DNA from 2 places in the Arthrobacter rhombi genome. Region 1 is predicted to be linked to the other one. Evidence: riboswitches for the same ligand, from Rfam matches in the RefSeq annotation. Region 1 holds a riboswitch; the other holds the start of a gene.
What was found. A riboswitch is a leader RNA that binds a small molecule or an ion and turns the genes downstream of it on or off. The one in region 1 is predicted to bind cyclic di-AMP.

Region 1 (11,235 bases):
CACGTCCCCATCCCGTGCATGGTCCAGCGCTTCGCGGAGTCCCGGCCGCTCGGTGGTCGAGCCGGATTTCCTGTCCACATAGATATGACGATCGGCGACGCCCTCGGCGCGCAGGGCATCGATCTGCCGGTCGAGGTCCTGTTTCGCAGTCGAAACGCGCGCATACCCAATGTCCATGCGGCCATGGTATCGGAAGTCGTGCTCGTACGGTTCTTCCGGGACGATCTTTTGGGCTTAGTTCTGGAACAATAATCCGGGGCGTGTCCGTTCGTGCCGGCATGGTGGGCAGGGGGTGTTCCACTTCCAAGGAAGTGGAACATCTAAGTTCAGGCCCTCTTTATCTACCTGCCACGCCGAGTGCCACCAACCTCCATGGGCAGGACACCTGGGTGCTCCCTGCCACGTGTCGGCTGAGCCGCAGCTAGTGGCGTGCTTGCAGGAGGCCGGCTTCCTGGGACCCAGAACATGGCAACCGTCGCCGCCTTCGGGAGAGACCGCGTGGACCAAGGGGCAGGACGCGTGAGCGGCCCCGGCGTCTGGCCCTGGAACGACGAAGAGGGCCCATCCGGGTAATGGATGGGCCCTCTTTCGTATCCTGTCTAGCCTACGTAGGTGTAGTAGCCCATCAACGGGCCGTACGGGCTGTCGGCCGGACGGACAACGGTGCCGACGGAGGGGTTCTGCGCGCCGATGATCTTGCCGCCACCGATGTAGATACCAGCGTGGCTGCCACCGTTCTGGTAGACCAGGTCGCCGGGCTTGGGATTGGAGGTCTTCACGAACTTTCCACTGGTGCGGATGGCGGTCGTGTTGTGGGGCAGGCTGATGCCGGCCTTGCCGTAGATGTACTGGATGAAGCCGGAGCAGTCCCAGCCCGAGGGGCTGCTTCCGCCCCACACGTAGGGTGTCCCCTTGTAGCTCATGGCCATGCCCGCGATCCCCGAGAGGCCCGCGCTGGATGCCGGGCTGGCTTCGGCCTTCTCCGGAGCGGGAGTGGAGGCCGTGGTGACCGTACCGGTCGACGAGGCGTTGTCGTTCGTGCTAGACGGCGCCGGCGTCGAGGACTGGCGGCTCTGGCGGGTCATCGCAGCGCCTGCGGCTGCTTCCTCGCGCTCGGCAGCTGCGGCGGCTTCCGTCTGGGCGTCTGCGCGGTCCGCGGCGGCCTCGCGTTCAGCGGCCTCCTGGGCTGCTTCGCGTTCGGCTGCGGCCTTGCGCAATGCTGCGCGGTGGGCCGATCCGTCGGTGGACTTGACGTCGGCGACGGAGACCTTGATCTGCTTCAGCTCTTGTGGCTTGGCGTCCGCAACGGTGACGGCGGCGGGGGAGTCCACGGAAGTGCGCAGGATGTCAGCTGCCGGGGCCTTGGCGGCTTCACGGGCGGACGGCGCGCCCTCGGCCGGAACGCCGAGGGTCAGCACGAGGCCGGAAGCCGCGGCGATGACTGCGGCCTGGCGGCCAACTGAGCCGGCGTTGGAGGAGACTGCCTTGGAGATCGAGCCCAAGGGGTTGCTGCGGACGGGCATGGCGCGGTGGCGGCCCAAGTGTCGCTTGGTCATGTGTTGGTTACCTCTCCCAATGCCTGCGGGGTTAGCTGTCGGGTTCGAGTGGGAGCCACTCGGCGTCCCGCGCTGACAAGTCAGCGCGAGGCGCTTAACCCCAAGGGCCCGGTGGGCCCGGATTTGGTTCCCCCGCCACTGCCAGCAATTGCGTGAACGGACCCCGCAGTGGTGGCAGTGTTCGGCAATCCACTTGGGTGTGCCGGGCTCATAGGAAGCCCGGCACGGGAACGAATTTACATGAAACGGATGTAAAAGTCACGAATTGATTACGGAACCGTGTCCTTTTGGTCTCGACGACCTTTCCCTCCCTGGCCGTTGGTTCCGAGCGGTGATGCAAGACGATGGTCCTCGAAGTCTTCCTGGCGGTACACGGTAAGCGGAAAGTGCAGCCACAACGCACGATCGACCACGCCCGCCATCCCGCGTGGTTGGCCCGATGACCGAAGCGGTTCACCCGGCGACGGCGAACCAGATTCCGGCCCCGACGGCCCCGGCTGCGAGGACCAGGGCACCGAGCACCATAGCGGTGGCCACCACGGTGCGGGCAACCTCCCGTGGCGCCGTGGACAAACCGGTGCTGCAGTCCCCGGCGGGGTGGAAGGCGGGGCGGATGAGCCTGAGGTAGTAGACAAGGCTCAGCACCGTGTTGGCTGCGGCGAACACGACCAGCCAGGACATGCCGCCATTCCAGGCGACGGTGAACACGGCGACCTTTCCCAGGAACACCGCCGTGGGCGGTGTTCCCACGAGGCTGAGGGCCCCCACGACGAGGGAACCGGTCAGCCACGGGTGCCCCCGTGCCAATCCCACCCAGTCGCCCAGCTCTTCGCGCCGGGGGAAGCAGGCGACGACGGCGAACACGGCCAGGTTCGTTAGCGCGTAGAAGACGATGTAGGCCAACAGGGCCACCGAGGCGCCCTCGCTGCGGGTGATGACGGCAACGGGCATCAGCAGGTAGCCGACCTGGCTGACCGTCGACCAGCCCAGCAGACGCCTGACGTTCTCCTGCGCCAACGCGGCAAGGTTTCCGATGCCCATGCTGGCCGCTGCGAGCACGGCCACGAGCAGCGGGACATCCACCGTGGCGGGCATGAGTGCCACCAGCCGGCCCATGGCCACGAGTGCTCCGATCTTCGGCACGGTCGTGATGAACGCTGCGATGCCTATCCCAGAGGCCTGGCTGGCGTCGGGGATCCAGAAGTGGCCGGGCACCGCACCGGCCTTGAAGGTCAAGCCGATGAGGACCGCCACGGCCCCGCCGGCGACGGCGGCCTGCGGGGCCTGGGGAAGAGCCTCCGTCATGCCCGCGTAGCCGCTCGTGCCGGCAACTGCGGTCAGCACGGCAACGCCTGCCATGAGCAGGACTCCGGACAGGGCGCCGATGAGGTAGGTCTTAAGGGTTGCCTCGGCGGCCATCCCGCTGCGCGATAGGCCGATCAGCGCGTACAGGGGGATGCTCGCCAGCAGGTACCCGGCGACCAGGACCAGCAGGTCGGTCGTCCCCCCGATCACGACTGTTCCGAGCGTGGCCAGCAACAACAGGGCATAGGTTTCGCTTTCACGCGCCGTGCCGGCGAATTCATGCCGGCCGAGCAGGACCACCACGAGCGTGGCCAGCGGGGCCGCCATCCGAACGACCGCAGTGGACGGGTCCAGTGCGTAGGTTCCACTGAAGATCGACTCCGGCCCTCCCGGCACTGCCGCCATCCCGGTCGCTGCGCTGGCGACCAGGGCACCGAGGGTGAGCCAGCGGGTGGGATGCTGGCGGGTGCGGGGCAGGAAGCTGCCGCCCAGCAGCACCAGCACTGCCGTGGCGAGCAGGATGATCTCTGGCAGCAGCGCCGGGTAGTCCATGTCCATTGCCATTGCCGTCATGGGCCCAGGCTGACGACGAGGTTCTGCGCCGCGGGTCCGATCATCGCCAGCAGCGGGCCGGGGATGAGACCGATGAGCACGGACAGCCCCATCAGGATGGCCAGGGCCGTGCTCTCGCGGGGGCGCAGGTCGCTGAAACCGACGGACAGTTCCCGTGTCTGGCCCGTGAACACGTGCTGGAATGCGCGCAAGAAAAGGACTGCGGTGATCAGGATGCCGGGAAGGGCCACCAGGGCCCAGGGGGTGGTTCCGATGCTGCCGGTGAAGATCTGGAATTCGGCGATGAAGCCGCTGAAGCCCGGAAGTCCGAGCGAGGCGAATGCGGCGATCGCGAAGAACCCGGCGAACCGTGGTGCGGGGTGGGCCAGGCCACCATACCGGCGCAGGTCGTAGCTTCCGGTGCGGTCGTGGAAGACACCGGCGAGCAGGAACAGGGCCCCGGTGACCAGGCCGTGGGAGACCATTTGGGTTACGGCCCCGACGATGGCCAGCTGCTGTGCTTCGGCGTTGTTGGCACCCAGGACGCCGGCGGCGCCGACAGCGAGCACGACGTAGCCCATGTGGTTGACGGAGGTGAAGGCGATCATGCGCTTGATGTCTGTCTGCACGACCGCGACGAGGGCGCCGTAGAGGACCGAGACGATGCCGATCGCGACGACCACCCACGCCCACGCCCGCCAAATGTCCGGGAGCATGGGCATCGCGATCCTGACGAAGCCGTAGGTGCCCATCTTCAGCAACAGGCCGGCCAGGACGACCGAGCCGATGGCCGGGGCATCGGTGTGTGCCGGTGGCAGCCAGGAGTGGAAAGGGAAGGTCGGTGTCTTCACGGCCAGGCCCAGGATGACCGCCGCCAGCACGAAGCCGCCCGCCAGCGGGGTTCCGGTGAAGGCGTCCTGGCGGGAGAGTTCCACCATGTCGAAGGTGTGGGGGGCGGCACCGAGATAGAGGCCGATGAATCCCAACAGCAGGGACAGGGAACCCATGAAGGTGTAGATGAAGAACACCAGTGCGGAGCGACGTTGGTTTCCGTGTCCCCAGCCGGCAATGACGAAGTACATGCCCACGATCGAGAGGTCGAAGAACAGGAAGAACAGGATCAGGTCCTGTGCACAGAACAACCCGAGGCAGGTCGTCTGCAGGAACAGGAACAAGGCGGCCTGGGGGCGGGGCCTGTCGGTCTCGCGCAGGGCCCAGATGGCGCAGGCCACGAAGATGACGCCGGTCAGCAGCAGCAGGGGCAGGGAGATGCCATCGACGCCGAGATGGTAGCTGCTGCCAAGCTGCGGCATCCACTCCACCCGCTCCTCGGCCACGAGTCCGTTCGGGCCCGAGCCGCCGGCAATCGCGAGCATGACCGACAACGCCAAATCCACGAGGGTCGTGGCCAACCAGGTCAGCCGCGCAACTTTTTCGGGCAGCCGACGGGCGAGGGCGAGGAAGGTCGCGGCCGCGAGCGGCAGGAAGACGATGACACTGAGCATGGGGGCTACCTAACGACGATCAGCAGGACGAGGGCGGCAACGCAGACGAGGACCGCCGCAGCAAAGTAATCGGCCACGGCACCCGTTTGGGCGCGGCGGGCCAACCGCCCGAGGCCGTTGACCCCACCCAGTACGGCACGCAACGCGCGTTGCACGCTGCCGTCCACGTCGCCGGACACCGCTGCGGACCGGTTCAGAAAGCGGCCGGCACCAAGCACCGCCTTCTCCAGGCGGTGGTCGAGCCGGTACAGGACGGCCGCGGTGGCGAACATGGGACGTACGAAAACGGTTTCCGCGGCCCGTTCAAGGCCAAACCAGTTCTCGGCGGCTGCCAGGCGCGGCACACCCCGAACCAGCACCAGGGCCGATACGACGATGGCAATCGCGGCCGAAGCGAGCAGTTCCCACCCGCTGCTTTCCGCCTCCGCCTGCGCGCCCAACAGTGCGCGGAACGGTCCGGACAGTACCGGAAGGGCGGTGGCGCCCAGCAATGCAGCCGATGCCGCCAGGACCACCAGAGGCACCGTCGCCACCACGGGGACCTTGCGGGTTCCTCGTTCTTCGGCATCCCACAGTTTGCGCTCCATGTCGGCCTGCTGCTGCATGTCGGGTCTGGCCCAGACCACGGCGATCATCTTCGCCGAATACGCGGCGGCGAGGGCGGCACCGAGCAATCCGGCAGCATACAATGCGGGATGCTGGTGCAAGGCGACGGCGAGGACCGCGTCCTTCGCCAGCCACAACGACAGCGGAGGCAGCCCGGCCAGGGACAGTGCCCCGACCAGGAACGAGGCGCCGACCACCGGCCAGCGCCGATAGATGCCGCGCAGGGCTGGAAGTTGTTTCGAGCCCACGGCCGTCAACCACGCGCCGGCGGCAAGGAACAACAACGCCTTGGTGGCTGCGTGGGCGACGAGCTGCGAGGTCCCTCCGGCGGTGGCGCCGATGCCGGCGGCCAGGACGACGAAACCCAGTTGGGCCGCAGTCGAGGCGGCCAGCAACTGCTTGAGGTCCCTCTGGCACAGCGCCACGATGCCGAGCACGATCGCGGTCGCGGCACCGATCCAGGCAGCCGCCGGGCCGGCCCACCCGGAGGCCAGCAACAGCGGCTCGAGCCGGAGCAGAAGGTATCCGCCCATGGCGACCATGGCCGCCGAGTGCAGCAGGGCACTGACCGGGCTCGGGCCCTCCATCGCCCGGGAGAGCCAGAAACTAAACGGTAGTTGCGCCGCCTTCCCCAGGCCCGCCAAAAGCACGCCGGCGGCCAGCACATGCAGCCACGGCCCCTCCGCGGAGGCGAGGGCGTCCAACTGCCAGCCGGTCCCCGCGGCGACGGCGGCTCCTGCCGCGGCGTAGAGGCCCAGATCGGCGGCGCGTGTCACGGTGAAGGCGACCAGCCCGGAGGGAATCGTCGAGGGTTTGCGCCAGTGGAAACCGATCAGGGCATAGGAGGTCGCGCCCATGACCTCCCACGCGCCAAGCAAGGCCGGCAGCGACGTGGCGCCCACCGTGACCATCACCGCGGCGGTGAAGACCAGCATGAGCCCGTGGAAGCGCGCCGCCGGGCGTGTGTCTTCGGCGGCAGCGAACACGAGGACGAGCAGGACCACGGCCGCCACCGTCGGCAGCAGGACGGCGCCCAGGCCATCCACGACCAGGGCCGCACCGCCGGATGAGATGAACGGCACCCCGAAGCGGGGCATGGCCACGGCGGACGCGATGGCGGCGACCAGGGTCAGCGCGGCAGCAGTGAGAGCCAGCGCGGGGGCGAGGCGGTTGGCGCGGTGCCCGGCCAGCAGCAGGAAGGTCCCGGTGATGGCCGGCAGTCCGACGGCCGCCAGGAGTGCGGCCGTCATCCGTGCAGCTCCGTGGCGGTATCGGTCATGTCCGAGTTCCGTGAGCGGTGGAAAACGGTGGCGACGGCGAATCCCATCGCCATTTCAACGGTCATCGCGGCGAGGATGACCAGCAACAGGGTTTGGCCGTCGGGTGTGGGGGACAGGTGGAACCAGAGCGCGGCTGCGGCCAGGAGCACGCCGTTGATCATCACCTCGATGCCCATCATCACCATCACGAGGACCTGTTGGGACAGCGCCCCGAACAGCCCGATGGCGAACAGGGCGGCGGCCACCAGCAGGATCAGTTGCAGGGTCATCGGCCTAGTCCGCCCTTGATCGGGTCATCGGTTTCGCGCCGCCCACCGGGCCCGCGCCGGTGGAGGTCGTCCCCGCGCCGGTCATAGCGCCCACGCGGGTTGGCCAACACCAGGGAGGCGATGATGGTGGCGAACAGCACGGGGCTGATGGTGAGCATCACGAGCATCTTCGAACCCATCAGGGCTTCTCCCAATGCCGCCGTTGGATCCGGGGCGGGCGCCGACATCTGCTCGGGCCACCGGATGAGGAGGGCGCCGGCGGCCAGGACGATGAACACGATGCCGGCGATGACCGCGGAGCGGCGCTTGTTGTGTGTCATGTCCATCGGCATCAGGGCCGGGTTCATGCCCATGTACATCACCATGAACACGGCCATGATCGCCATCTCCATCGTCATCATCAAGATGGTGATGACCCCGATGTAGTCCAGGTCCAATTGCAGGATGATGGCACCGACGGCGATGAATGAGAGAGCCAGCGCGTACGATGCCCGGGCCATCGAATCCACGACGAAGACCGCAACCGCACTTGAAGCGGCCACGATCGAGAAGACCCAGAAGAGGATGGCGGGCATCACGGTGTTCCCCCGTTCACGACGACGATGGCGGCAACGGCCAGTTGGACGAGCACCAGGGGCATGGCCACGACCCAGGCGACCTCGGCCAGCCGCTCCGGCCGCACGATCGGGAACAGCCTGCGCACGGCGATCAGGACGGCGAGGAGGACGAGGGTCTTCACGACCACCCACACCGGATCCGGGAGCCAGGGCCCGCTCCCGCCGCCGAGGAACAAGGGGACGGCGAAGGCGGCCCCCGCGACCAGGAGCATGTAGCGCCCGGCGAGAACCAGGAGCCTGTCGACCCCGCTCAGCTCGGTGACCACCCCGCCGGCGGCATCGGTCCCGGTGGCGGTCTGGAAGGGGCCCCACGAGGAGAACGCGACGATCGACGCGGCATAGACCAGGAATGCAACGGGCATCCACACCACGAACCACAGGTCTTGCTGAGCGGATTGGATGTCAAGCAGGCGCAGGCTACCGGCACCGGCGGCCGGGGCCGTCAGGGCGAACATCAGGGGCAGCTCGTAGGACAGGGCCTGGGCCAGGAAGCGGTATCCGCCCACCAGTGACCAGGCGCTGTTGGCACCCCACCCGAGCAGCCACCACAGCGCCCAAAGCAAGACGTCCATCGCGTTGAACCAGACCAGCCCGACCGGCAGATCCGCGAAGGTGAAACCGCCGAAGGGGACCACCAGCACCATCAACACGGCCACGACAACGAACCCGGCACCCCCGACCCGCCACAGCAGGGCATCGGCACCGGGCAGGGTCCGGCGCTGCTGGCGCAGCAACCTCGCCGTCTCCCGGATCGGTGATGAAAGTCCGGCCGCGGCGGGCAGTCCAGAGGTCCTGTTGTCCAGAACGGCGTTGAACGCCGCGGCCAACAGTGCGGCCGCGGCGACGGCGAAGGGAAGGAGCAGCGTCCACAGGGCCCCGGCGGCGGCGCTATCCATGGTCCGGCCCCACCAAGTGGCCGATCCGGGCAGGCCCGATCGACGCGATGACCAGGCGTGCGGTAGCCAGCTCCTGTCCGGTCAACGCCTGCCGGACCTCATCGAGAGTGAACGGTCCTTCGAAGTCATCGGATAGGACGGGCCCGTGGGCCAACAGCTCGCTGGCGGTGTGCAGCCAGCCAAGCAACCGGGAAAGCGCGTCGACGTCCCGGAGTTCTGGAACGCCGCGCAGCGACCAGCGCAGGGTCCGTGACCGGGCGACCCGGTCGGCAGCGCTGTCCAGTCCCGCGATCACCGTATCCACGGGGCGCAGGTCTTCGAGGAGGTCGTCACGGAGCCGCCGGATCTTGCCGGCGACGGGCTCCCATCCGGCCACCGCGAGCAAGTGCGCGGAGGCATCGCAGAGCTCCACGGCGCGTGGCACCGGTGCTGGTGGTTCCGCCGGAGTGCTGGCGTTCGAGACGGCAGGTGGCACGACTTCGATGGTTGCCTCCGCGATGACGTCGCCGTGCAGCGTGCACCGCACGACCAGCCCGGCTGGCCAGGAGGGAAGCACCGGGCCGAGGGAGAGGTGGATGATGTCCATCTCGAGTCCGTCGCGGTCGTTCTCGTCGCCGCTGGCGAGCGGGATGCCCGCAGGGCCGGACATGTCCATGTGCATATGGCTCATATCCATGTCCATGTCGTCCATGTCCGCGTCCGCATGCTCCGTGTGCCCCTCGTGTTCGGGGCACTCGCCATGCATTTCGTGCTGCATGCCGGAGTGGTCGTGGTCCCCTTGGTGCTGGTGGGCCGCGTGTCCGGTGGAGGTCTCGTCCCCGGGTGCGTCTGTGGTTTCGTCGTCCGCAGTGCCAGCGTCGCTGGGTTTCGGTCGGAGAGTGGCGTCTGCGAGCTGTGCGTTCCGGTCCCCCAACTGGGCCGGAATCGCATCCAGCGCGGCGGGGATGGCGTCGGCAGCTGTGACTGAGGCACGGCAGCGCGGGCCGGGTATCTGGTTCCAGATGGCTTCGATGACCTCCGGGTACGGCGGCTGCGCTTCTCCGCAGACGAGCAGGACGTCTGCCTCGGCGGGCGCCTGGGCGAGCACCCATCCGCGGGCCGTGATGCCCGCCTCCAACCGCATGCGCAGGACGGAATAGCCTGGCATCTCCACGATCAGGACATGGGGGCGGCCAGTGGCCAGCCGGGTGATCCAGACGTTCAGACCCATCTGAACGCCCCTTCCCTCCAGGCCCAGATGACGCCGACAACGAGCACCCCGAGGAATACGAACATCTCGATGACGGCTGCGGGACCCATTCCGGACACCACGACAGCCCACGGGTACATGAACAGCATCTCGACGTCGAAGGCCAGGAACACCAGCGTCAACGGGTACCAGCGCGCATGGAACCGCGACAACGCGTGTTCGCGTGGAGCCCACCCCGACTGATAGGGAAGCACCTCCACCGTTTCCCTCGACACGGAAACCGCGCGGCCGAAGAGATATACCCCGCCAATGGCGGCCAGACACGTCCCCAAGGCGATGAGCAGGCTCGCAAACGGTGACATCTGGCACCCCCTTCCTGGTCGAGGCCGGGAAATCCCGGACCTTGGCCGGTTCACTGCCGGCAATACACCTCGCTGCCCCCCGCCCAAGGGAAGGACGGCCCCGGGCCAATATACGGGTGACCGACCGTGCGGGCAACGAAATGATCCCGTCATGCGAGGACCTTGTTGGGGCCCCGGATGTAACGAACGGCGAAACCCAACATATACCCCCGGGAGGTATCTGTCTTGTCTAGCTGCAGGAAACGGAATCCGTTACTGCAGCCGGGACACCGCGTTTGGCCCTGTCGGTGCCTACCCACTGCTTGGCTTGCTGGAAGAGCACGGACTGGGCTTCAATGACCGGACGACCGGCCGTCGGGCGTGGCCGCGCCCGACGGTTCGGTTTGGCGACGGGTGGCATGGGCTATTTGATGTAAGAGAAGACGCCCATCATGCCGCGTTCGGCGTGGTAGGCGTTGTGGCAGTGCATCAGCCACTGCCCGGGGTTGTCGGCATCGAAGTAGACCGTCAGGGTGTGCCCGGGGCGGACGATGACGGTGTCCTTGCGCGCCCCGACATTGCCGACCTGGAAGGTGTGGCCGTGGATGTGCATCGGGTGCCACATCTCGGTCTCGTTCACGAACTTCACCTCCACCCGTTCCCCGGCGGTGATGTCGAAGGCGTTGGCGTAGGGGTCGGCCATGTCGTAGCGGTGGCCGTTGATGCCCCAGTCGTACTTCGCCATCCCCCCGGTCAGGCGCACCTCGTGCGTCCGATCCGGTGACTTCGCGTCCAGCTTCACGGACGGATCCGCGGTCAGTTGCCCGCCGTCCACCACCCGGCCGGCCAGCTCCGGAGGGAGCTTCCCCGGGGCCGGTGGGGTGCCAGTGCCGGTGGAGACCAGCCCGTAGGCCATTTGCCCCTTGCCCTCGGCCAGTGCCAGCAGCGGCGTATAGCCGTCCTCCACGACCAGGATGGCGTCGATGCGCTCGCCCATGCCCAGCACGACGGCGTCGACGTCCTCGTGCTGGATGGGGAAGCCGTCTGTGTGGGTCAGGGTCAGCCGCTGGCCGGGGATGCCGATCCGGTAGGCGGTGTCCCCGGCGGCATTGATGATGC
Region 2 (20,671 bases), on a different contig from region 1:
CGTGGCGCCGAAGGCCCGGGCGATCGCTGCCCGGTCCTCATGCCGGGACATGGCGATGATCCGGGAGGCGCCCAACCGCTGGGCGGCCAGCACCCCGCTCAGGCCCACGGCCCCGTCCCCCACCACCACGACGCTGCGTCCGGGCCCGACCTGGGCGCCCAAGGCAGCGTGGTGCCCGGTCCCCATGACATCGGAGAGGGAGAGCAGGCTCTTCAGCAGCTTTTCGTCCGGGTCGGCCAGTCCGGGTACGACGACGAGGGTGCCGTCGGCGTTGGGAACGCGGACCGCTTCACCCTGGCCGCCTTCGACGTCGAGTCCGTTTTCGTCCTGTCCGCCCCAGACGGCCCGGTGCCGGCAGGCTACCTGGACACCGTTGCGGCAGTCCGGGCACGTGCCACAGCTGTTGGCCCAGGGGGCGATGACGAAGTCCCCCACGGACAGCGTGGTGACCTCTCTGCCGACTGCGCTCACCGTGCCGACGAACTCGTGGCCAATGGGGTGGGGTTCGCTGGTCTCACGCACTCCCCGGTAGGGCCAGAGATCCGAACCGCACACGCAGGCCGCGGCCACCGTGACGACGGCGTCGCCGGGGTGCTGGATTGCCGGCGCGGGGCGGTCCTCGACGCGGATGTCATAGGGTGCGTGGATCATCGTGGCGCGCATGGGGCTGCTCCTGGGAACTGGGCTGGGCGGGTCCGGGATACCGGACTACACCTCCAGCGTAGAACGATATCCGGCAGTTCGTGCACCCCACCCACGACGACGGCGCCCCTCTTCTCGGAGAAGAGGGGCGCCGTCGTCGTTCGCCATGCCGGCAGGTGGCCGGCGAAGCGGTTTAGAGGCTGGAGGCCTCTGCGTGGTCCGGGTAGACCTCGCGCAGCAGGTGCGCGGTCTCCGACGGGGTCTTGCCGACCTTGACGCCGGCGGCCTCGAGGGCTTCCTTCTTGGCCTGTGCCGTGCCGGAGGAGCCGGAGACAATGGCGCCTGCGTGGCCCATCGTCTTGCCCTCGGGTGCGGTGAAGCCCGCGACGTAGCCGACGACCGGCTTGGTGACGTGGGCCTTGATGTACTCGGCAGCACGTTCCTCGGCGTCGCCGCCGATTTCGCCGATCATGACGATCGCCTTGGTGTCCGGGTCCGCCTCGAACGCAGCCAGGGCGTCGATGTGGGTGGTGCCGATGACCGGGTCGCCGCCGATGCCGATGGCCGTGGAGAAGCCCAGGTCGCGCAGCTCGAACATCATCTGGTAGGTCAGCGTGCCGGACTTGGAGACCAGGCCGACACCGCCCTTGCCGGTGATGTTGGCCGGGGTGATGCCGACCAGCGACTCACCGGGGGTGATGATGCCGGGGCAGTTCGGGCCGATGATGCGGGTGACCTGGTTGCCGTTGGCGTCGACCTTGGACTGGGCGAGTGCCCAGAACTCGGCGGCGTCCTGCACGGGCACGCCTTCCGTGATGACCACGACGAGGCCGATGCCGGCCTCGATGGCCTCCACGACGGCGTCCTTGGTGAACTTCGGCGGCACGAAGACGATGGAGACGTCAGCACCGGTTTCGGAGATGGCCTCGGAGACCGCTCCGAAGACGGGCAGGGTCACGTCACCGTGGGTGACGGTGGTGCCGGCCTTGCGGGCGTTGACGCCACCGACAACCTGGGTGCCGGCTGCGAGCATGCGGGCGGTGTGCTTGGAGCCCTCGCCGCCGGTGATGCCCTGGACGATGACCTTGGAGTCCTTGTTGATGAAGATAGACATGTTTTCTTTCCCCTGGTCCTTAGGCGTTCGCCAGTTCGGCGGCCTTGTCGGCGCCTTCATCCATGGTGGTGGACAGCGTCACAAGCGGGTGGTTGGCGTCGGCCAGGATCTTGCGTCCTTCTTCGACGTTGTTGCCGTCGAGGCGGACGACGAGCGGCTTGGTGGCCTTCTCGCCGAGCATTTCCAGGGCCTTCACGATGCCGTTGGCGACGGCGTCGCACGCGGTGATGCCGCCGAAGACGTTCACGAACACCGACTTGACCTGCTCATCGTTGAGGATGACATCCAGGCCAGCGGCCATGACCTCGGCCGAGGCGCCACCTCCGATGTCCAGGAAGTTGGCGGGCTTGACGTTGCCGTGGTTCTCGCCGGCGTAGGCGACGACGTCCAGCGTGGACATGACCAGTCCTGCGCCGTTGCCGATGATGCCGACCTCGCCGTCGAGCTTGACGTAGTTCAGTCCGGCTTCCTTGGCCTTGGCCTCGAGCGGATCGGCTGCGCCCTTGTCCTCGAGCGCCTCGTGCTCGGGGTGGCGGACCTCGGAGGCGTTCTCGTCGAGCGAGACCTTGCCGTCCAGGGCCACGATCTCACCGGCGCCGGTGCGCACCAGCGGGTTGACCTCGACCAGGGTGGCGTCTTCCTTCACGAAGACGTCCCAGAGCTTGATGATCGCTGCTGCCACGTCGGCGCGCAGCTCGGCGGCGAAGCCTGCCTCGGCGACGATCTCGTCGGCCTTGGCCTGGTCGATGCCCACTGCGGGATCGACGGCGACCTTGGCCAGGGCCTCGGGGCGCTCGACAGCGAGTTCCTCGATTTCCATGCCGCCCTCAACGGAGCACATGGCCAGGTAGTTGCGGTTGGAGCGGTCCAGCAACACGGAGAAGTAGAACTCCTCGGCGATGTCGGCGCCCTGGGCAATCATCACCTTGTTGACGGTGTGGCCCTTGATGTCCATCCCGAGGATGTTGGAAGCGTATTCGAACGCCTCGTCGGCGGTCTTGGCGACCTTGACGCCGCCGGCCTTACCGCGGCCTCCGACCTTGACCTGGGCTTTGACCACGACAACTCCGCCGATCTTCTCGGCGGCAGCCTTGGCTTCTTCAGGGGTGTACGCAACGATGCCGGCAAGCACGGGGACACCGTGCTGCTCGAACAAATCGCGCGCCTGGTATTCATACAGGTCCACGGGTGTGTCCTTCTACGTCGAAGTCGTTTCTGACTCGGAGCACGGCACGTGAAGGCCCGGTGGCTCCAAATGGAACTTTAGTCCCTGGGTGGCGGATGCCCTGCCTAGGGTATCGCTTTCGTGACAAAGAGCACAGTTCTACGACAAGTAGACATCCTGGACCGTCATCCCGGGGTTTTCGTGCCCGCAGGCGGCCCGTCGCGGCCGTTCGCGGCCGTCGCGGTGCCGCTGGGGTAGCTTGGCTTCCATGCTGGAGTCCGCCGCCGTGGAGAGTACCCGTAGGACCTATGACGTCGTGGCTGCCGACTATGCCCGGCTGCTGCCCGATGCCTCGGCGGAGGCACCCGCGGACCGGGAGTTGATCCGGGACCTGGCCCGCGCGACGCCGGTGGGCGCACGGATCCTCGACGCCGGTTGCGGTACCGGCCGGATGATCGGGCACCTTGAATCGCCCGGACAGCGGGCGGTGGAGGGCGTGGACCTCTCCCCCGGGATGATCGCCGTGGCCCGCACCAACCTTCCAACGACTCGATTCACGGTGGCGGACCTGGCGGCGCTGCCGTTCCCCGACGGATCCTTCGACGCGGCGCTGGCCTGGTACTCAATCATCCATACCGCGGCGGAAGACCTGCCGGGGGTGATCGCGGAATTCCACCGCGTCGTGAGCCCCGGAGGCCGGGTACTGCTCGGGTTCCATGCCGGACGCGGAGCACGGACCATCCAGTCGGCCTACGGGCACGACGTGGAACTGGTGGCCCACCTGCACGACGTCGAGGACATCAGCCGGCTGCTGGCGGGGCAGGGGTTCTCGGTCCGGGAAGCACGGCAACGCCCACCGTCGGGACGCGAGCAACACCCCCAGGGGTTCGTCCTGGCCCAACGCCGGTGAGCGCCGGAGCGACTTAGTCGATTTTGCTCAGCGGCGCGTAACGCAGCAGCAGGCGTTTTTCCTCGGCGGCGAACTTGACCTTGGCCACGGTCTTGTCCGCAGAGCCCTCGAGGGCCAGGACCACGCCTTCGCCGAAGCTGGTGTGCGAGACCTTGTCGCCGACCGACAGTGCAATGACTTCCTTCTGCGGCTGGACGCGTCCGACAGCGCGGGCCGTCGGTGCGGTGCGCAATGAGCTGGATTCGGCGTCGCCGGAACGGCGGCCACCACCGGACCCGGAGCCCCAATACGAGCCGCTGTCGTACCGGCTGGTGGCGAAGTCCCGCGACCCAAAGGCCCCGGGCGCCGAGCGGGTCGCGCCCTCTCGTTTCCACTCCAGCAGATGCGCCGGGATCTCCTCCAGGAACTGGCTGGCGGGGTTGTACTGTGATTGGCCCCAGAGGCTCCGGTACTCCGCGCGGCTGACGTAGAGCCGGCGTCGTGCACGGGTCAAGCCCACGTAGGCCAGGCGGCGTTCCTCCGCGAGCTCCTTGGGGTCGGCCAGGGAGCGCTGGTGCGGGAAGATGCCGTGTTCCATGCCGGTGAGGAAGACGACCGGGAATTCCAGCCCCTTGGCGGTGTGGAGCGTCATCAGCGTGACGACGCCCTCCTGCTCGGCCATCTGGGCGCCCTCTTCGTCGGTGGGTGCTGCCGGGATCGAATCGGCGTCGGCCACCAGCGAGACCTGTTCGAGGAAATCACCCAGGGTCCCCTCGGGATTGTCCCGCTCGTAGTCGCGCACCACGGCCACCAGTTCGGCCAGGTTCTCCACCCGCGACTCGTCCTGCGGGTCCTCGGACTTGCGCAGCATCTCCAGGTAACCGGTCTGCTCCAGCACGGCCTCCAACGCAGCAGCGGCCCCGGAGCCCTGGGCGACGACGGCCAGGTCGTCGATGATCTTCACGAACCCGGCGATGGCCTTGGCGCTGCGCGTGGCCAGCCCCGGCGCCTCGTCCGCCCGGCGCAAGGCAGCCGTGAAGGCGATGCGCTCCTTCTGGCCCAGGGCGGCGATGGCGTACTCGGCCCGGTCCCCGATCCCGCGCTTGGGTTCGTTCAGGATCCTGCGGACGTTGACGTCGTCCTCCTCGTTGACCAGCACACGCAGGTAGGCCAGCGCATCCTTGATCTCCTTGCGGTCGTAGAACCGGGTACCGCCGACGACCTTGTACTTCAGGTCAACCCGCATCAGCTGCTCCTCGAGGGAACGCGACTGGGCGTTGGTGCGGTAGAAGACGGCCACGTCGCCGGGGCGGATGCCCTCTTCGTCGTTCAGACGCAGGATCTCATCGGCGATCCACCGTGCCTCGTCCTGCTCGGACTCCCCGACGTAGCCGATGATCTGCTCGCCGTCGCCTTCGGCGGTCCACAGCCGCTTTTCGGGGCGGTCCTCATTGCGGGCGATCACCGCGTTGGCGGCGTTGAGGATGGTCTGGGTGGAGCGGTAGTTCTGCTCGAGTTTGATGGTGTTCGCGTCGGGGTAGTCCTTGCCGAACTCGACGATGTTGCGGATGTCGGCGCCGCGGAAGGCGTAGATCGACTGGTCAGAGTCGCCCACCACCGTCAGTTCCCCGCCGGGGGTCTGCCCATCGGGTCCGGTGAGCTCGCGCACCAGGGAGTATTGGGCGTGGTTGGTGTCCTGGTACTCGTCGACCAGTACATGGCGGAACCTGCGCCGGTAGTTGTCGGCGATCGCGGGGAAGGCCCGGAAGATGTTCACGACCTGGCCGATGAGGTCATCGAAATCCATGGCGTTGGCCTGGCGCAGGCGCTGGGTGTAGCCGCGGTAGACCTCGGCCACCGCAGCCGCGAACGGGTCGTTCATGTTCGCTGTCGACGAGTAGTCCTCGTCATCGACGAGTTCGTTCTTCAAGGAAGAGATCCGATGCTGCATCGCCTTGGGGGCGAACTTCTTCGGATCCAGGTCCAGTCCCTTGGCCACCAGCGTGATCAGCCGGAGCGAGTCGGCGGAATCGTAGATCGAGAAGTTGGACTTCAGGCCCACATGGGTCGCTTCTCGGCGCAGGATCTTCACGCAGGAGGAGTGGAAAGTGGAGATCCACATCTTGCGCGCCGGATCCCCCACCAGTTCCTCGATGCGCTCACGCATCTCTGCGGCCGCCTTGTTGGTGAAGGTGATGGCCAGGATCTCGTGGGGGCGTGCGCGCCCGGTGGCCAGCAGGTAGGCGATGCGGTGCGAGAGCACGCGGGTCTTGCCCGATCCGGCGCCGGCAACGATCAGCAGCGGGCTGCCGGCATGCTTAACGGCGCGCTCCTGCTCGGGGTTCAGGCCCTCGAGCAAGTCGGCGGCCCCGGGCACTGCGGTGGCACCGGCGTCGTCCTCGGTCAGGCGCGAACGCGCCTCGGAAAAGTCATCGAAGAGAAAATCCATGGTGCCACCAGTCTACGGTCGTCGTGCCACCGGCGTTTTCGGTAGCCGGCTCGCCCGACGGCATAATGGGCAGCATGTCCAAGAAGCCTGCACAGCGCCGCAAGAAGCCCCGCAACCGCCCGAGCACCACCAGCGCAGGGACCGCTACGACGCCGGCACCCCCGGCGGGTGGCACGGCCCGCCGGCAGCCGTCCGGACCGGCACCTCGGCCGGGCAGCGCCCTGGCCAACACCACCACGGGGCGTACGCCCGAGCAGGCCCAGGGCAATGGGAACCTGATCTTGTGGGCCGGTTTTGGCGCGGTCGTGCTGTTGTTCTGGTACTACCACCTGGTGGTGCTGCAGCAGATGCAGGACCTCTCCGGCGGCCTGGCCATGCCGGACCAGTTGATCGGGGGATACGATGTGCCCTACATCGAGCAGTTGCGGGCCCATCTGGATGCCGATGCCCGCGGCCAGTTGTCGTACGTCCATAAGACGGCCGGGACCTTGTTCCCGCTGTTCTTGTCCCTGATGACGATGCTGACGATCGCCCTGCATGTGCCCCGGCGCGGGCTCCGGTGGGCCCTGTGGGTGATCCCGCTGGCATTCGCGATCGTGGATCTCTGGGAGAACCCGCTGATCGACGGGTTGCTCTCCGGACCGGTGGATGCTGCTGCGGTGGCCCGGGCCTCGGCGTTGACGGTGACCAGCTGGGTTCTGCTCTTCGCGACGGTCGCCACGGTCCTGGCGGTGGTCATCACGGCTTTCGTGCGCACGTTCCGGCAGAAATGGAGCGACGCGGGCCTGTCTTGACGCGCCCGCTGTTTTCGGCGCGGCCTGCATCTGACGCTAGGATGGTTGCTGTTCGCCCGGGTCCAGCATCCGGGAGCTCGGCCCCTGTAGCTCAGTCGGATAGAGCGACCCTCTCCTAAAGGGTAGGCCATCGGTTCGATTCCGGTCAGGGGCACTTTTCGAGACCAGTCTCCTTGATCCGCACCGCCAGGACATCGCGGATCAAGGGGGCTGGTTTCTGCTTTAAAGGAGTGGTGCCGACCGGCGTCCTGATGATGGCTCCCTTGATGCATCACCACGACGCCTGTCGGCACCGGTGCCAGCGCTTTTCCCCGTGGTCGCCAACCTGCCGTTCCCCCACCACGCACGGAAGCCGTTGAGACTCGCATTGCCGTGTCGATGGGCAGTTTGGTGACCGAAGCACTAACTTTCATATCTAATTCCATTGGAAATAGATTGTCAATCCACCATGACATGTCGAGTCATGTCACCATGCGGCTCAGCCCAGCAGCAGGACGCTCGGCTTGGGCGACAGGCTTGCGTCCAGCACGGCGCAGCCGCCGCCGATGGCAGCAACTTCCGGGCCGAGGTTGGAGTTGGCCACCAGCACCCCATGCACGTCCTTGGCGCTGAAACGTTCGTTGACCACCTCGGTAGCCTTATCCAGCACATGCTCCCGGATCATTTCCCAGTACGGTCCGCCATAGATGACCCTGTCGATGTCCAGCACATTGACCAGCTGCCCAACCATGTCGGCGACGCGCGCGCCAAAGTCACGCAAGAGTTCGATGGCGACGTCGTTTCCGCCGTCGGCCAACTGCACCAAACGCCCCATCCCCGCGGCCCGATCGGCTACGCCCGCGTTCTCGGCGATACCCAGGTCCAGTCCGGCTTCGGTGGCCTTGCGGGCGATGTTCTCGAACGAGGTGGCGCCGGCGAGGCAGTCACGGCGCCCGCAGGCGCACAGCGTGGTCTCCTCCCCCACCGAGAAGTGGCCGATTTCCCCGGCGTTGTTGCTCACGCCGCGGACGATCTCGCCGTTGACGACCATCCCCACGCCGATGCCGGCACCGACGTAGACGAACACGAAGTTCTGCTCGTCCTCCTGGTCCGTCCCGTGCCAGACCTCCGCGATGGTGGCCGCAATGGTGTCCTTTTCGAGGATGACCTTCAGGTTCAGCTTGCTGGCCAGGGGCTTGACGATCTCCACCTTGGACCAGCCATCGAGCAACGGCGGACCGGTGACATGGCCGCTGTCGGCATCCATGGGTCCGGGGACGACCACTCCCACACCCACGATATTCGAGCGCAGCTGCCCGGAGGTGCCGATGAGTTCCTCGACGGCCTCGGCCATCCGCTCCACGGTCCCTTCCGGGTCCTCGACGGAGGGGGCGGAGAACCGCTTCGAGGCGATGACTTCCCCGCGCAGATCGAGCATCACCAGGGTGATGAGGGCCGGGTCCAAGTGGATGCCGATGGCGAGCTGGCGGTTGGCTTCGAGTTCCAGCACGGTGCGCGGCTTTCCGGGGCCGGAGACAATGGTGCGGTCCTCACGGACCAGTCCCTCGTCCAGCAGCCGGCGGACGACGTTGGAAATTGTTTGGGGTGACAGGCCGGTGGATTCTGCCAATTCGACACGGCTGACGCCGTCGAGGGCGCGCCTGATCGATGCGAAGATCACTGCCTGGTTGAAGTCGCCTAGCCGCCCAAGGTTGGTGCCGCGCTGCATGTATGCTCCAGATCGTTTGTGGCCACGAAAGTCGAGGTCCGTCAGCGCACCCCCAACGACGCGCCGCACCCCACTGCGTCTCAAGTGAGCGCATGGTCTTTGATTCTACATATCGTTTGGGTCACAGTGTTCAATGAGCGCACCGCGCGCGTTTCCCCGCCCTCCGGGGACGGGTGGCTGAAGTTACGGTGCAGTACCGTCGTCCTGCGTCCCCGCTGCAGCGAACTGTGTGCGGTAGAGCTCCGCATAGCGACCGTCGCGAGCCAGCAGTTCGGTGTGCGTGCCGCGTTCGATGACCTGCCCGGCCTCGATGACCAGGATCGCGTCGGCGGTGCGGATGGTGGAGAGCCGGTGGGCAATCACCACCGCGGTGCGTCCTGACAGGGCCTCCACGAGGGCTGCCTGCACGGCCGCCTCGCTCGTGGAATCCAGCGCGGCGGTGGCCTCGTCCAACAGGACAACGCGCGGGGCGGCCAGCAGCAGCCGGGCAATGGTCAGCCGTTGGCGCTCCCCACCGGAGAGCCGATAGCCGCGCTCCCCCACCATCGTTTCCAGCCCGTCCGGCAATGACCGGATCAAGTCCTCGAGCCGGGCCCGGCGCAGGGCATTCCATAGCGCGTCGTCCGGTGCTTCCGGCGCCGCCAGCCGCAAGTTGGCGGCAATGGTCTCGTGGAAGAGGTGCCCGTCCTGGGTGACCATGCCCACCGTCTCGCGCAGTGAGGCGAACGTGGCATCGCGGACGTCAAGGCCAGCTAGTTCCACGGCTCCGGCGTCCACGTCGTAGAGTCGGGCCAGTAGCTGGGCGATGGTCGACTTGCCCGCTCCGGAGGAGCCCACCAGGGCGTAGGTCTGCCCGGCGGGGACCTCGAAGTCGATGCCGTGCAGCACTTCCTCGCCGCCGCGGGTGTCCAACACGGTGACCTCCTCCAGGGAGGCGAGCGAGACCTTGTCGGCGCTGGGGTACCCGAATCGTACGTCGCGGAAGCGGACGGAGACCGGGCCGGCGGGCACCTCGCGGGCGCCCGGCTTCTCGGCGAGCAGCGGTTCGAGATCGAGGATCTCGAACACGCGGTCGAAGGACACCAGGGCGCTCATCACCTCGACGCGGGCATTGGCCAGGGCGGTCAACGGAGCATAGAGGCGGGTCAGCAGCAGCGCGAGGGTGACGACATCGCCGGCCTCGAGCCGGCCGGTGAGCGCGAAGGAGCCGCCCAGTCCATAGACCAGGGCGAGAGCCAGCGCGGCAACCAGGGTCAGGGCGGTGACGAAGGTGAATTGGCGGACCGCGGTCTTGACCCCCACATCACGCACCCGTGCAGCGCGGGCGGCGAAGGCATCGACCTCGGCCTCGGGGCGGCCAAAGAGCTTGACCAGGGTGGCGCCGGGGGCGGAGAACCGCTCGGTCATCTGCGAACCCATCTCGGCGTTGTATTCCGCGGCTTCGCGGCGCAGCCGGGCCAGCGTGGAGCCCATGCGCCGTGCGGGGATCAGGAAGATGGGGAGCATCACCACCGCGAGCAGGGTCAACTGCCAGGAGGTGCTGAACATGACTGCAGCGGTGAGCACCAGGGCCACGATGTTGCTCACGACCCCGGAGAGCGTGCCGGCAAACGCCTGCTGTGCACCAATGACGTCGTTGTTCAGCCGGCTGACCAGCGCACCCGTGCGGGTGCGGGTGAAAAAGGCGATCGGCATCTTCTGGACGTGCTCGAACACCGCGGTGCGCAGGTCGTAGATCACCTGTTCGCCCAGGCTCGAGGACAGCCAACGGTTCCACAGCGAAACCCCGGCCTCCACCACGGCGACCGCGGCAATGAGCAGGGCCAGATCCGCAATCAAGGACAGCGGGCCGTCGGCGACGATCGCGTCCACGACCCGACCGGCCAGCACCGGGGTCGCCACGGCCAGCACGGCGGCGATGACCGAGAGGATCACGAAGACGGCCAGGCGCCCACCGTAGCCACGGGCGAACCCGATGACGCGGCGGACGGTGCCGGGGGCGAACTGCCGGCCGGAATGGCCAGACGACATCCTCCACAGGGAGCTCCAGGCGGCTTGGTCCATGCTCACGGCGGCGTTCCTTCGTTTGGTCCGATCCGACCCGGGAAGGGGCCGGGGACCATGCTACCCGCGCGGACGCGCCGCCCGGCTACCGGGCAGGTACCGCGCTGGCGGGGCGTTCGCGCTCGTCGAAGACCCTGTTGGGTTCCCCGGTGTGCGGCACGAAGCTGACCGTCATCGCCTTGTAGCCCGGGGTGTTCGATTCACGGGCGACCAGCCCGCGGTGCACCAGGGCGTTGGCCTCCGGGAAGTAGGCGGCGGCGCAGCCGCGCGCCGTCGGGTAGGACACCAGCCGGAAGCGGTTGGCCCGGCGTTCGGATCCCCCGAAGGTGGAGATGACATCCACCAGGTCGCGGTCTGCATAGCCCAGCTCGGTCAGGTCCTCGGGGTGGACCAGGATGACCCGGCGGCCGTTGGAGATCCCCCGGTACCGGTCGTCCAGCCCGTAGAACGTGGTGTTGTACTGGTCGTGGCTGCGCATGGTCTGCAGGATCAGGTGTCCGGCGGGCGCCTTCAGGTACTCGAGCGGACTGACCGTGAACCGGGCCTTGCCGATGTCGGTGGCGAAGGTCCGGGTGTCCCGCGGCGGGTTGGGCAGCACGAAGCCGTTGCGGGTGCGCACCCTGCGGTTGAAGTCCTCGAAGCCGGGGCAGACGGCGGCAATGTGGTCGCGGATGACGTCGTAGTCCTCGGCCATGGCCCGCCAGCCAACTGCGTGGCCCTCGCCAAAGGTCGCCGCGGCCATGCGGGCGACGATCACCGGTTCGGCGAGCATATGGGGGGACATCGGGGCCAGCCGGCCCTGCGTGGTGTGCACGACCGACATCGAGTCCTCGACCGTGAGGAACTGCGGGCCGCCGGGGTGCTTGTCGTCCCGGTCGGTGCGCCCCAGGGTGGGAAGGATCAGCGAGGTCCGCCCGTGCACCACATGGGAGCGGTTGGGTTTGGTCGAGATGTGCACGGTGAGCCCGGCACGGCGCATCCCGGCTTCCAATGCCTCGGTATCGGAGCAGGCCAGCGAGAAATTCCCGCCCATCGAGACGAAGACATCAACGTCGTCCTTCTCAAAGGCCTCGACGGTGTCGGTCGAGTCGTAGCCGTGCTCGCGCGGGCTGCTGATGGAGAACTCGGCGTCCAGGGCTGCCAGCCAGTCCTCCTTCGGCTTCTCCCAGACGCCCATGGTCCGGTCACCTTGGACGTTGGAGTGGCCGCGGACCGGGCAGGCCCCGGCGCCGGGCTTGCCGAAGTTGCCTTGCAGCAGCAGGACGTTGATGAGTTCCTTGAGCGTGTCCACCGAGTGGGGCTGTTGGGTCAGTCCCAGCGCCCAGCAGATGATCGTGCCCTTGGACTTGGCCAGCATCCCGGCGATCGAGGTGATCTCGTCGCGGGTCAGCCCGGTGGCCTCCTCGGTGGCGTCCCAGTCGATCCCGGCCCGGGCCGCGGCGTAGGCGTCGATCCCATTGGTCTGCGCGGCGATGAAGTCGTGGTCCACGACGGTCCCCGGCTCCCGGGCCTCCTGCTCCAGCAGCAGGTGCCCGAACGCCTGGAACAGGGCCAGGTCACCGCCCACCTTGATCTGCAGGAACTCGTCGGCAATCCGGGTGCCGTCCCCGACCACACCGGCGACGGTCTGCGGGTCGCGGAAGTTCAGCAGCCCCGCCTCGGGCAGCGGGTTCACTGCCACAACGGTGGCACCCCGCTTGCGGGCGTCGGCCAGCGCCGAGAGCATCCGCGGGTGGTTTGTCCCCGGGTTCTGCCCGACGACGAAGATCAGTTCGGCGTGCTCGAAGTCCTCCAGGGACACCGTTCCCTTGCCGATGCCGATGGTCGGGCTGAGCGCCGTGCCGGAGGATTCGTGGCACATGTTGGAGCAGTCCGGCAGGTTGTTGGTCCCGACACTGCGGGCGAACAACTGGTACATGAAGGCCGTCTCGTTGGCCGTGCGCCCCGAGGTGTAGAACACGCAACGGTCAGGGGTGGTGGCGTTGATGTGCTCGCCGATGGTGGCGAACGCCCGCGACCAGGAGACCGGCCGGTAGTGGGTCTCCCCCTCGTGGATCATCATCGGTTCGGTGATGCGGCCCTGGTTGCCCAGCCAGTATTCGGTCTTTTCCGCCAGTTCGGAGATGGGGTGCGCTGCCCACCAGGCGGCGTCGGCGGTGCGCGTGGTGTTTTCCTCGGCCAGGGCCTTGGCACCGTTCTCGCAGAATTCGGCAGGTTTGCGGGCGCCGGTGATCGATTCGGGCCAGGCGCAACCGGGGCAATCGATGCCGCCGCGCTGGTTCACGCGCAACATGGAGCGCACGGTCCGGCTGACACCTGCCTGCTCATAACCACGTTCGAGGGCGACCATGACCGCCTTGACGCCGGCTGCCGTGGTCTTCGGGGCACCGACTACCAGTGCGTCTTCGTTGATGTCCTGTTCGGGTGCCGAGCGCTTCACTGCGTCCGTCCTGCTTCCTGTTGCCGGGGGCCGGACGACGCTTCATGCGCGTCCTGCTGTTGGGTGGGTGCCGGAGCGGTATCGATCCGGTCCGGGTGGGTGTAGATGTTGACGCTGGAGCCGCGGGCGAAGGCCGCAAGGGTCAGTCCTGCCTGGTCGGCCAGGTCCACGGCCAGTGAGGAGGGCGCCGAGACGGCGCTGAGGACGGGGATCCCGGCCAGGTAGGCCTTCTGCACCAGCTCGAAGGAGGCCCGGCCGGAAACCTGCAGGATCGTCTCGCCGAGTGGCAGCTTCCCCTCGCGCAGGGCCCAGCCGACGACCTTGTCGACCGCGTTGTGCCGGCCGACGTCCTCGCGCAGGCACAGCAGGTTGCCATCCGTGTCGAACAGCCCGGCCGCATGGACGCCACCGGTCTTGCCGAACAGGACCTGGTGTTCGCGCAGTGTGTCGGAGAGCCCCAGCAGCGTGTGCACGGCAAGGGACCCGGACTCCGGGTCCAGGGAGAAGCGGCTGGTCTTGGAGACCGCATCGATGGAGGCGGTCCCGCAGATCCCACAGGAGGAGGACGTGTAGACGTGCCGGTCCAGCGACGGATCCGGGATGATGGCACCGGGACCCAGTTGGGCCTCGACGACGTTGAAGGTCTGGCGCCCGTCTTCGTCCTCGCCGGCGCAGAAACGCAGGCTGGGCAAGTCGTCGGCACCCGCGATGATGCCCTCACTGACCAGGAATCCGGCGACGAGGTCGAAGTCGTCTCCCGGGGTGCGCATGGTGACGCTGAAGACGCGTCCACCCATGCGGATTTCCAGGGGTTCCTCGGCGGCCATCGTTTCTTCGCGGACACGCGGGCCGCCGTCCACCGAGTACCGCACGATGCGGCGCCGTTGGGTCAATCTGCCCACCCGTGGGCCTCCTTCACTCCGCTGCCTCGCGGGCGCGGCAACAGCGCCGGGCCCGGACATTTCACCGACCGTACCACGGCAGTGGAAGGTAGCCGACCGGACCACCGACGGCAACTCCCGCGGGCGGGACCACCAGCACCACGTCGGCTGTGGCCAGTCCGCGCATCATGGCCGAACCGGTGTGCTCGGACGGCACCAGCACCTGCTTCCTGGCCCGGTCATCCCAGCGGGCCGGCAGCAGGCGGTGGGAGTGTCCGGCCCCGCGGATCTCCTCGCCACTGCTGGCGGTGGAGGGGAACGACGGCGGCTGCCCGCTGGCCGCTTCCAACAGCGGTTCCAGCAGGGTCACCATGGACATGATCGCTGCCAGCGGGTTCCCGGGCAACGCGACCAGCAGCCGTCCATCCGGCAGACGGGCGAGCATCGCCGGGTGTCCGGGGCGCATGGCCACCGAACCGATCAGCGGCGTGGCCCCCAGCTCTTCGGCGGCGGGCCGCAGGTGGTCGGCGGGCGAATGACCGGTCCCCCCGGTGCTGACCAGCACGTCCACTGCCCGGGCCGCCGGGGAGTCCAGTGCATCGAGGGTGGCCCGGCGGTCATCGCCAATGCGCACCGTATCCACCAGGTCTCCGCCGAGGGCAGCGATGCAGGCGGGCAGGACGGGTCCGAAGGTGTCCCTGACCTGGCCCGGCTGGGGTATTCCGGAGGTGACGACCTCATCGCCGGTGAGCACCAGCCGGATCCTGGGTCCCGCGGTGACGGGCAGCGTATCGTGCCCGCCGACGGCGGCGACGGCGATCTGGCCGGGAACCAACCGGGTCCCGGCGGCCAGCAGCTGCTCGCCCGCGGAGGCCTCGCGTCCTGCCGGGCGGATGTCGGCACCGGGCAGGGGCGTCCGCGAAGCCGTCAGGAGCCCTGTGTCCGGGTCCAGCACCGAGTCCTCCTGGCGCAGGATCGCCGTCGTGCCCGGTGGCACGGTCTCCCCGGTGACGATGGCACGGGCAGTTCCCGAAGCCAAGGATGCCGGGACTTTGCCGGAGGTGGAGTGCGGAGGGGTGGGATCACCGGGCTGCCAGGGTCCCGGGCCGGCGACGGCCCAGCCGTCCATGGCGGACGAGGCGTAATGGGGCATGGTGTGCAGGGAGGAGACGTCGCGGGCGAGCACGCGTCCTGCGGCGCGGGCCAGCGGGACGTCCTCGCCGACGCGTTTTCCTGCGGTGAGGGCCTGGCCCGCCTCATAGGCGATTCGGCGGGCCCCCTGCCAATCGGCTTCGTGCACTACTGGTCGGAGCCGCGGCGGTCGAGCAGCTGGTTGACCCGGCGGCTGGCCCCCTCCATCGAAGCCGCTTCGCTGGCCATCTCTGCTCCTGCGGCCAGGCCTGCGGCATATCCGGCGATGTACGTCGTCACCGGTGCTGCGGGGCGGATGACCGAGTGGGCGGCGACGCCGGCCATGGCCAGGATGGCGTCCACATCGATGGGTGCGTCCGCGATCTCCAGGCCCTCCAGGAGTTCGGACACCCACGCGTCCAGCTCGGGTATTTCGGACATCCGTACCTCCTGTTGTGGCTGGCTAAGGTGCCCCTTCGGGGGCAGACGGCCGGGCGATGCCGGCCTTGTCGGCGTCTTCCCACGTGTCGACGTCCGCGTAGTCCACGCCGTCGAGGGACACCCTGACTATCTGCACCTTAGCAAGCAGTCGCATCATCGAGGAGTTGGCGAGGCCCTCGCCGGGTTTTTCGGCGGCTTCGATGGCGCGCAACAACGCAGCGGTCTCGATGACACAGCTCAGGGGCTGGAGTCTGCCCTGTTCGTCAACGGGTACCCAGGCCCTGCCGAATTCGGCCAGCGGCATGGTCGTCTCCCCCGGCGCGCCGGGAGAACCAACCGCAGTCTGCGGGGTGGTGTCCGTGACGTCGCCGGCGTGTTCGACGGCGTACTGCACGATCGCCGCGGCCACAGGTCCGGGGGCAATGAGGTCGGCGGCAAGAATCAACGTCAGCGGCGCGTGTTCCCCCGCCGGGGGCACTTCGTCGGCGGCACCGTCACCGAGCGCGCGCATGCCGGCAGCCACGGCCGCCGCCGGTCCGGCGAAGGCCGGGTACTCCCGGGTCAGCGTGATGATCTGGCCGGCATCCGCCTCCGCTGCATAGTCGGCGATGACCGGGTTCAACTCGGTGGGGCCCACCACGGCAATGCGTTGCGCCTCCGCGGTGGCACGGAGTGCATGGTCCAGAAGCGTGGCCCCGCCGTGGTGCAGGAGCGGCTTGTCGGTTCCCCCGAGGCGCTTGCCCCGTCCACCGGCGACGACGATGGCGTCAAAATTCATGCTGCCCTTCCTGCCAGGAAATCCGTCCATTCGGGAGCGGGACGTTCCAGCTCGGTGATGAACCACTGTAGACCCCGCGGGCTCGTTGGCCTCACCCTCAGGGTCCAGCCCAGTTGACGCAACGTCTTGTCCCCTTTGGTGCTGTTGCATCCCAGGCAGCAGGCCACCAGGTTCTCCCAGCTGTTGGCTCCACCCCGCGACCTCGGCATGATGTGGTCCACGGTGGTTGCCGCCTTGCCGCAGTACCCACACCGGCGTCCATCGCGGCGCAGCACCCCACGCCGGGTCACGTTGACCGCTTCACGGTAGGGAACCTTGACGTAGCGATTGAGCAGGATGACCGAGGGACGGCCCAAGACCATTCGTGGCGTGGCCACCGGCTCGCCCACCTCGGCCAGGACGCTGGCCTTCCCCGTGAGCACCAGCAGCAGTGCGCGGCGGAAGGTCACCACCGCCAGTGGTTCGTATCCTGCATTCAGTACCAGGGTTCGCATCAGCGTTCCTCGTCGTGGAGTGCACCCGGACCGCCTAGCCAAGCCGTCTGACCCGGGCGCCGTGCAAGGGCCATCGGGCACCAGCCTAAGCCCGGCGGGACCACCCTGGGGAGTGCGGCGCGGCTCCCGTTGCCATGTCCTTGGCGTCCCGGGTTCGTGTTCACGTCGCGTGCCCCGGCGGTTCAGCGACCGGTTCGGAGCCGTTCACCGGCGACACGAATGCGTTTTAAACCACGGGAGTCCCCACCCAACTGGGTGAGGACTCCACTAGATGTGTTGTTGCTTAGCGGGCCAGCGTGTAGTAGCCGACCAGCGGGGCCGCGTAGGGGCCCGTGGTGTCGCGGACGACGGTGCCGACGCTCGGGTTCTGCGCGCCGATCATCTTGCCGCCACCGATGTAGATGCCGACGTGCGAGTCGTTGCTCTGGAAGACCAGGTCGCCCGGCTGCGGGTTGGAGGTGCGGACGAACTTGCCGGAGGCACGCTGTGCGCGGGCGTTGTGCGGCAGGCTCACGCCGGCCTTGCCGTAGACGTACTGCACGAAGCCGGAGCAGTCCCAGCCGCCCGGGGTGGAGCCGCCGAAGACGTACGGGGTGCCCAGGTAGGACTTGGCCATGCTGGCGATGCTGGAGTTGCCGCCGCTGACTGCTGCGGGGGCTGCCTCGGCCGTCTTGGTCACGGTACCGGCGGATGCGGTGGTGACGTTCGAGCTGGAGGTGGACGCGGAGCTCGAGGAGCGCTGCGGGGTGCTGGAGGTCGAAGCGGAGTTCGAGGTGCTACGCGAGGTGGAGGCCTGCGGGGCAGCGGCTTCCTGGCGGTTGGAGGCGGCTTCCTGAGCGGCTTCGCGCTCGGCGGCAGCGTCCTGGGCAGCCTGGCGACGCTCTGCAGCGGCTTCACGCTCGGCCTTGTCCTTGGCCTTGGCCTCGGCCACTGCTGCGCGGTGGGCAGAGCCGTCGGTCGACTTGATCGGGGCGACAGCGATCCTGATCGAGTCGGCCGCCTTCTTGGTGGCCGGCACGGTCACGGAAGCCGGGGTGGCCACGGACGCACGCTGGATGTCGGTGACGGGGGCCTTGTCGGCGGCGCGGGCTGCCGTGGTGGCCTGGGCCGGAACGCCGAGGGTCAGCACGAGGCCGGACGCGGCGGCAATGACTGCAGCCTGGCGGCCGACGGAGCCGGCGTTGGAGGACACTGCCTTGGAGATGGACCCCAACGGGTTGGTGCGGACGGGCATGGCGCGGTGGCGGCCCAGGGCTTGACGCTTAGTCATGTATTGATTACCTCTCCCAATGCCTACGAGGTGAGCTGTCGGATTCGAGTGGGAGTCACTCGGTGTCAGGTCCAGAGAACGGACCGTGACACTTAACCCCAAGGATCCTTGTGGACCCGAAATGTGGTTCCCCCGCTACTGCCAAGCGATGATTTGCGAACGGACCTCGGGCAGTGGCAGTATTCGGCAATCTGCTCGAGTGCGCCTGGCCCCTATGCGGCCTGGCACGTCGACAACTTTATATGAAACGGCTGTAAAAGTCACGTTCCGGTCACGAAACGGTTATTTCCCGATCACGGCCCGTGATTTGCAGGGCTCAGAGCCACCCTGCAGGGTCCACGGCGTGACCGTCGACCAGCACCTCAAGGTGCAGATGGCAACCGGTCGAGTTGCCGGTCGTGCCACTGATGGACACCACGTCCCCGCGCTTGACCTTCTGCCCCACCGCCACCTTCAAACTGGTGTTGTGGTTGTAGGTGGTTTCCAGGCCATTGCCGTGGTCAATGCGCACCCGGTTCCCCGAATGCCCGGCCATCTCGGCCTGGACAACTGTCCCCGAGGCCGATGCCTTGACAGGAGTTCCACAGGGAACGCCGTAGTCCTGGCCAATATGGACCTGTGCACCCTCACCGGTCGGGTTGGCCCGCGCACCGAAGGGGGAGGTGATCCGCACGTGGTTGACCGGTTGGGCCAGCACGCCGTGCGTGTCGATGGTGTTGATGTTCCCGCCGGAGGCAGACATCAGGTAGCTGAGCTGGTCGTCCTTGCTGAAGCTGCTGGACACCGAAGCGCGGACGATTGAGTAGTCGTCGGTTCCCGGGACGTTCACGTCGGCGACCTGTGCCGCCGTCTCGTGGGCGACGCGCTCGGCGGGCGCCTCGTCGCTGCCGACCAAGGTCGGGTAGGCGGCGGCCAGCGCCAGCCCGGATACCGCCGCAACGGCGGCGAACCGATGGCTCCAGGCCAGGACCGGACGCTTCGCGGCTTCCCCACCGCGCGGCTTCCGGGAGGGTACGGCGGGACGGGCCTCAGCGGCTACCGCCCGTGTACCCTCGGGCAGACCGATGACCGTCGCATCGAAACTTCCCCGGTTCCTGACCGAGGCGGCAGGCGCCTGCGCAGGCGTGGCGTCGGCCAACAGGGGGATGATGTCCGCCACGGGAGCGGCGGGGTCGAGATCGGCTAGGGGTACAACGGACTCACGGCGAGCGGGATGTGCCGTGGGGGCGTATCGCATGGCGCCGTCGAAGCGGCGCGGCAGGTAACAGCCGGCGTCGGGTGCGGCGGCGGGCTCAGTTGCCTCGGGGGCGACGGCAGCACGACGACCTGAACGCTTGTGATCTGTCAAAGGGACCTCTCATGGGCGCCTGCGGAGTTAGCTGTCGGATTCGGGCCGGTCAGGCCCGGCCGCACACAGCCGGGCTGCGATGCGGCTTCACCCCGAGAGGGCCGGCGCCGGGACATCCCGGCACAACGGACCGCAAAAAATTGGGTTCTCCACCCCTGCCTGTCAAGCGAACGGACCCGTTCCGCAGGCAGGATCAGGCGGTCGGAAGGGGTGATCGGGACGAATCCCCATCTGTTACCAACGGTATCTTAATCGAATACGAAGTAACAGTTCCGTTATCAAGCGTCCCGGGCCACGAAGACGTGGGCGCTGACCTCCACCGGCAGCTCCAGGGCTCCTTCGATGCCCTGTACCCGCACGACGACGTACTCGCCGGCTCGCTCCAGGGTGACCTGTGCACCCGGGCGGATTCCGCCGTCGTTCAGTTGTGCCAGCAGTTCCGGGTCGACCTGGATGGCCTCGGCCAGGCGTTCGACGGCGACGGGCCCGGTGTTCCCGGCCAGCAGTGCGGCCTCGAGGTTCTGTACGCCGAGGGCGAATTCATGGGCTGCGGGTCCGCCGAGGATCTCCAAGCCGGGGATCGGGTTGCCATAGGGCGAATCCGTGGGCTGGCCGAGCAGGTTGTAGAGGCGCTTCTCCACGCGCTCGCTCATCACGTGTTCCCAGCGGCAGGCCTCGTCGTGGACGTACTCCCATTCGAGCCCGATGACGTCGGCCAACAAGCGCTCCGCCAGGCGGTGCTTGCGCATGACCGAGGTGGCGCGTTCGCGTCCGGCGGCCGTCAGCTCCAGATGGCGGTCGGGGGTCACCACGACCAGCCCGTCGCGTTCCATCCGGGCCACCGTCTGGGAGACCGTGGGGCCGGAATGATCCAGCCGCTCGGCAATGCGAGCGCGCAATGCCGTGATTTCCTCTTCCTCGAGTTCCAGAATGGTCCTCAAGTACATCTCGGTGGTGTCGATCAGATCTGTCACTGCGTGGCACTCCTGTAGGGCGGGGCGATGGACGGTGGACCCGTGGATCCAACTCTACCTGCGTTAACAATGCCGACGGGTTTCGGCAT

Region 2: linked by a shared signal. The riboswitch ahead of ABD088_RS09685 (C40 family peptidase) and the one ahead of ABD088_RS14180 (C40 family peptidase) in region 1 are both predicted to bind cyclic di-AMP.

The regions. Positions count from the first base shown of each region.
Region 1 is NZ_BAAAIV010000018.1:4,651-15,885, forward strand. Features, by position in the region: gene ABD088_RS14175 (recombinase family protein) at 1-177, opposite strand, end outside; gene ABD088_RS14180 (C40 family peptidase) at 600-1,556, opposite strand; cyclic di-AMP (ydaO/yuaA leader) riboswitch at 1,563-1,713, opposite strand; gene ABD088_RS14185 (NADH-quinone oxidoreductase subunit N) at 2,010-3,434, opposite strand; gene ABD088_RS14190 (complex I subunit 4 family protein) at 3,431-4,918, opposite strand; gene ABD088_RS14195 (proton-conducting transporter transmembrane domain-containing protein) at 4,924-6,774, opposite strand; gene ABD088_RS14200 (NADH-quinone oxidoreductase subunit NuoK) at 6,771-7,073, opposite strand; gene ABD088_RS14205 (NADH-quinone oxidoreductase subunit J family protein) at 7,070-7,648, opposite strand; gene ABD088_RS14210 (complex I subunit 1 family protein) at 7,648-8,586, opposite strand; gene ABD088_RS14215 (hypothetical protein) at 8,579-9,796, opposite strand; gene ABD088_RS14220 (NADH-quinone oxidoreductase subunit A) at 9,787-10,137, opposite strand; gene ABD088_RS14225 (multicopper oxidase family protein) at 10,541-11,235, opposite strand, start outside.
Region 2 is NZ_BAAAIV010000011.1:50,792-71,462, reverse strand. Features, by position in the region: gene ABD088_RS09760 (zinc-binding dehydrogenase) at 1-663, opposite strand, end outside; gene sucD (succinate--CoA ligase subunit alpha) at 836-1,756, opposite strand; gene sucC (ADP-forming succinate--CoA ligase subunit beta) at 1,776-2,942, opposite strand; gene ABD088_RS09745 (class I SAM-dependent methyltransferase) at 3,190-3,831, shown strand; gene pcrA (DNA helicase PcrA) at 3,845-6,259, opposite strand; gene ABD088_RS09735 (hypothetical protein) at 6,334-7,053, shown strand; tRNA gene ABD088_RS09730 (tRNA-Arg) at 7,134-7,207, shown strand; gene ABD088_RS09725 (ROK family protein) at 7,532-8,761, opposite strand; gene ABD088_RS09720 (ABC transporter ATP-binding protein) at 8,945-10,831, opposite strand; gene ABD088_RS09715 (FdhF/YdeP family oxidoreductase) at 10,911-13,265, opposite strand; gene fdhD (formate dehydrogenase accessory sulfurtransferase FdhD) at 13,262-14,167, opposite strand; gene ABD088_RS09705 (molybdopterin molybdotransferase MoeA) at 14,229-15,446, opposite strand; gene ABD088_RS09700 (DUF6457 domain-containing protein) at 15,446-15,718, opposite strand; gene mobA (molybdenum cofactor guanylyltransferase) at 15,741-16,496, opposite strand; gene ABD088_RS09690 (HNH endonuclease) at 16,493-16,990, opposite strand; gene ABD088_RS09685 (C40 family peptidase) at 17,274-18,260, opposite strand; cyclic di-AMP (ydaO/yuaA leader) riboswitch at 18,267-18,443, opposite strand; gene ABD088_RS09680 (M23 family metallopeptidase) at 18,577-19,608, opposite strand; cyclic di-AMP (ydaO/yuaA leader) riboswitch at 19,610-19,787, opposite strand; gene ABD088_RS09675 (iron-dependent transcriptional repressor DtxR) at 19,887-20,582, opposite strand.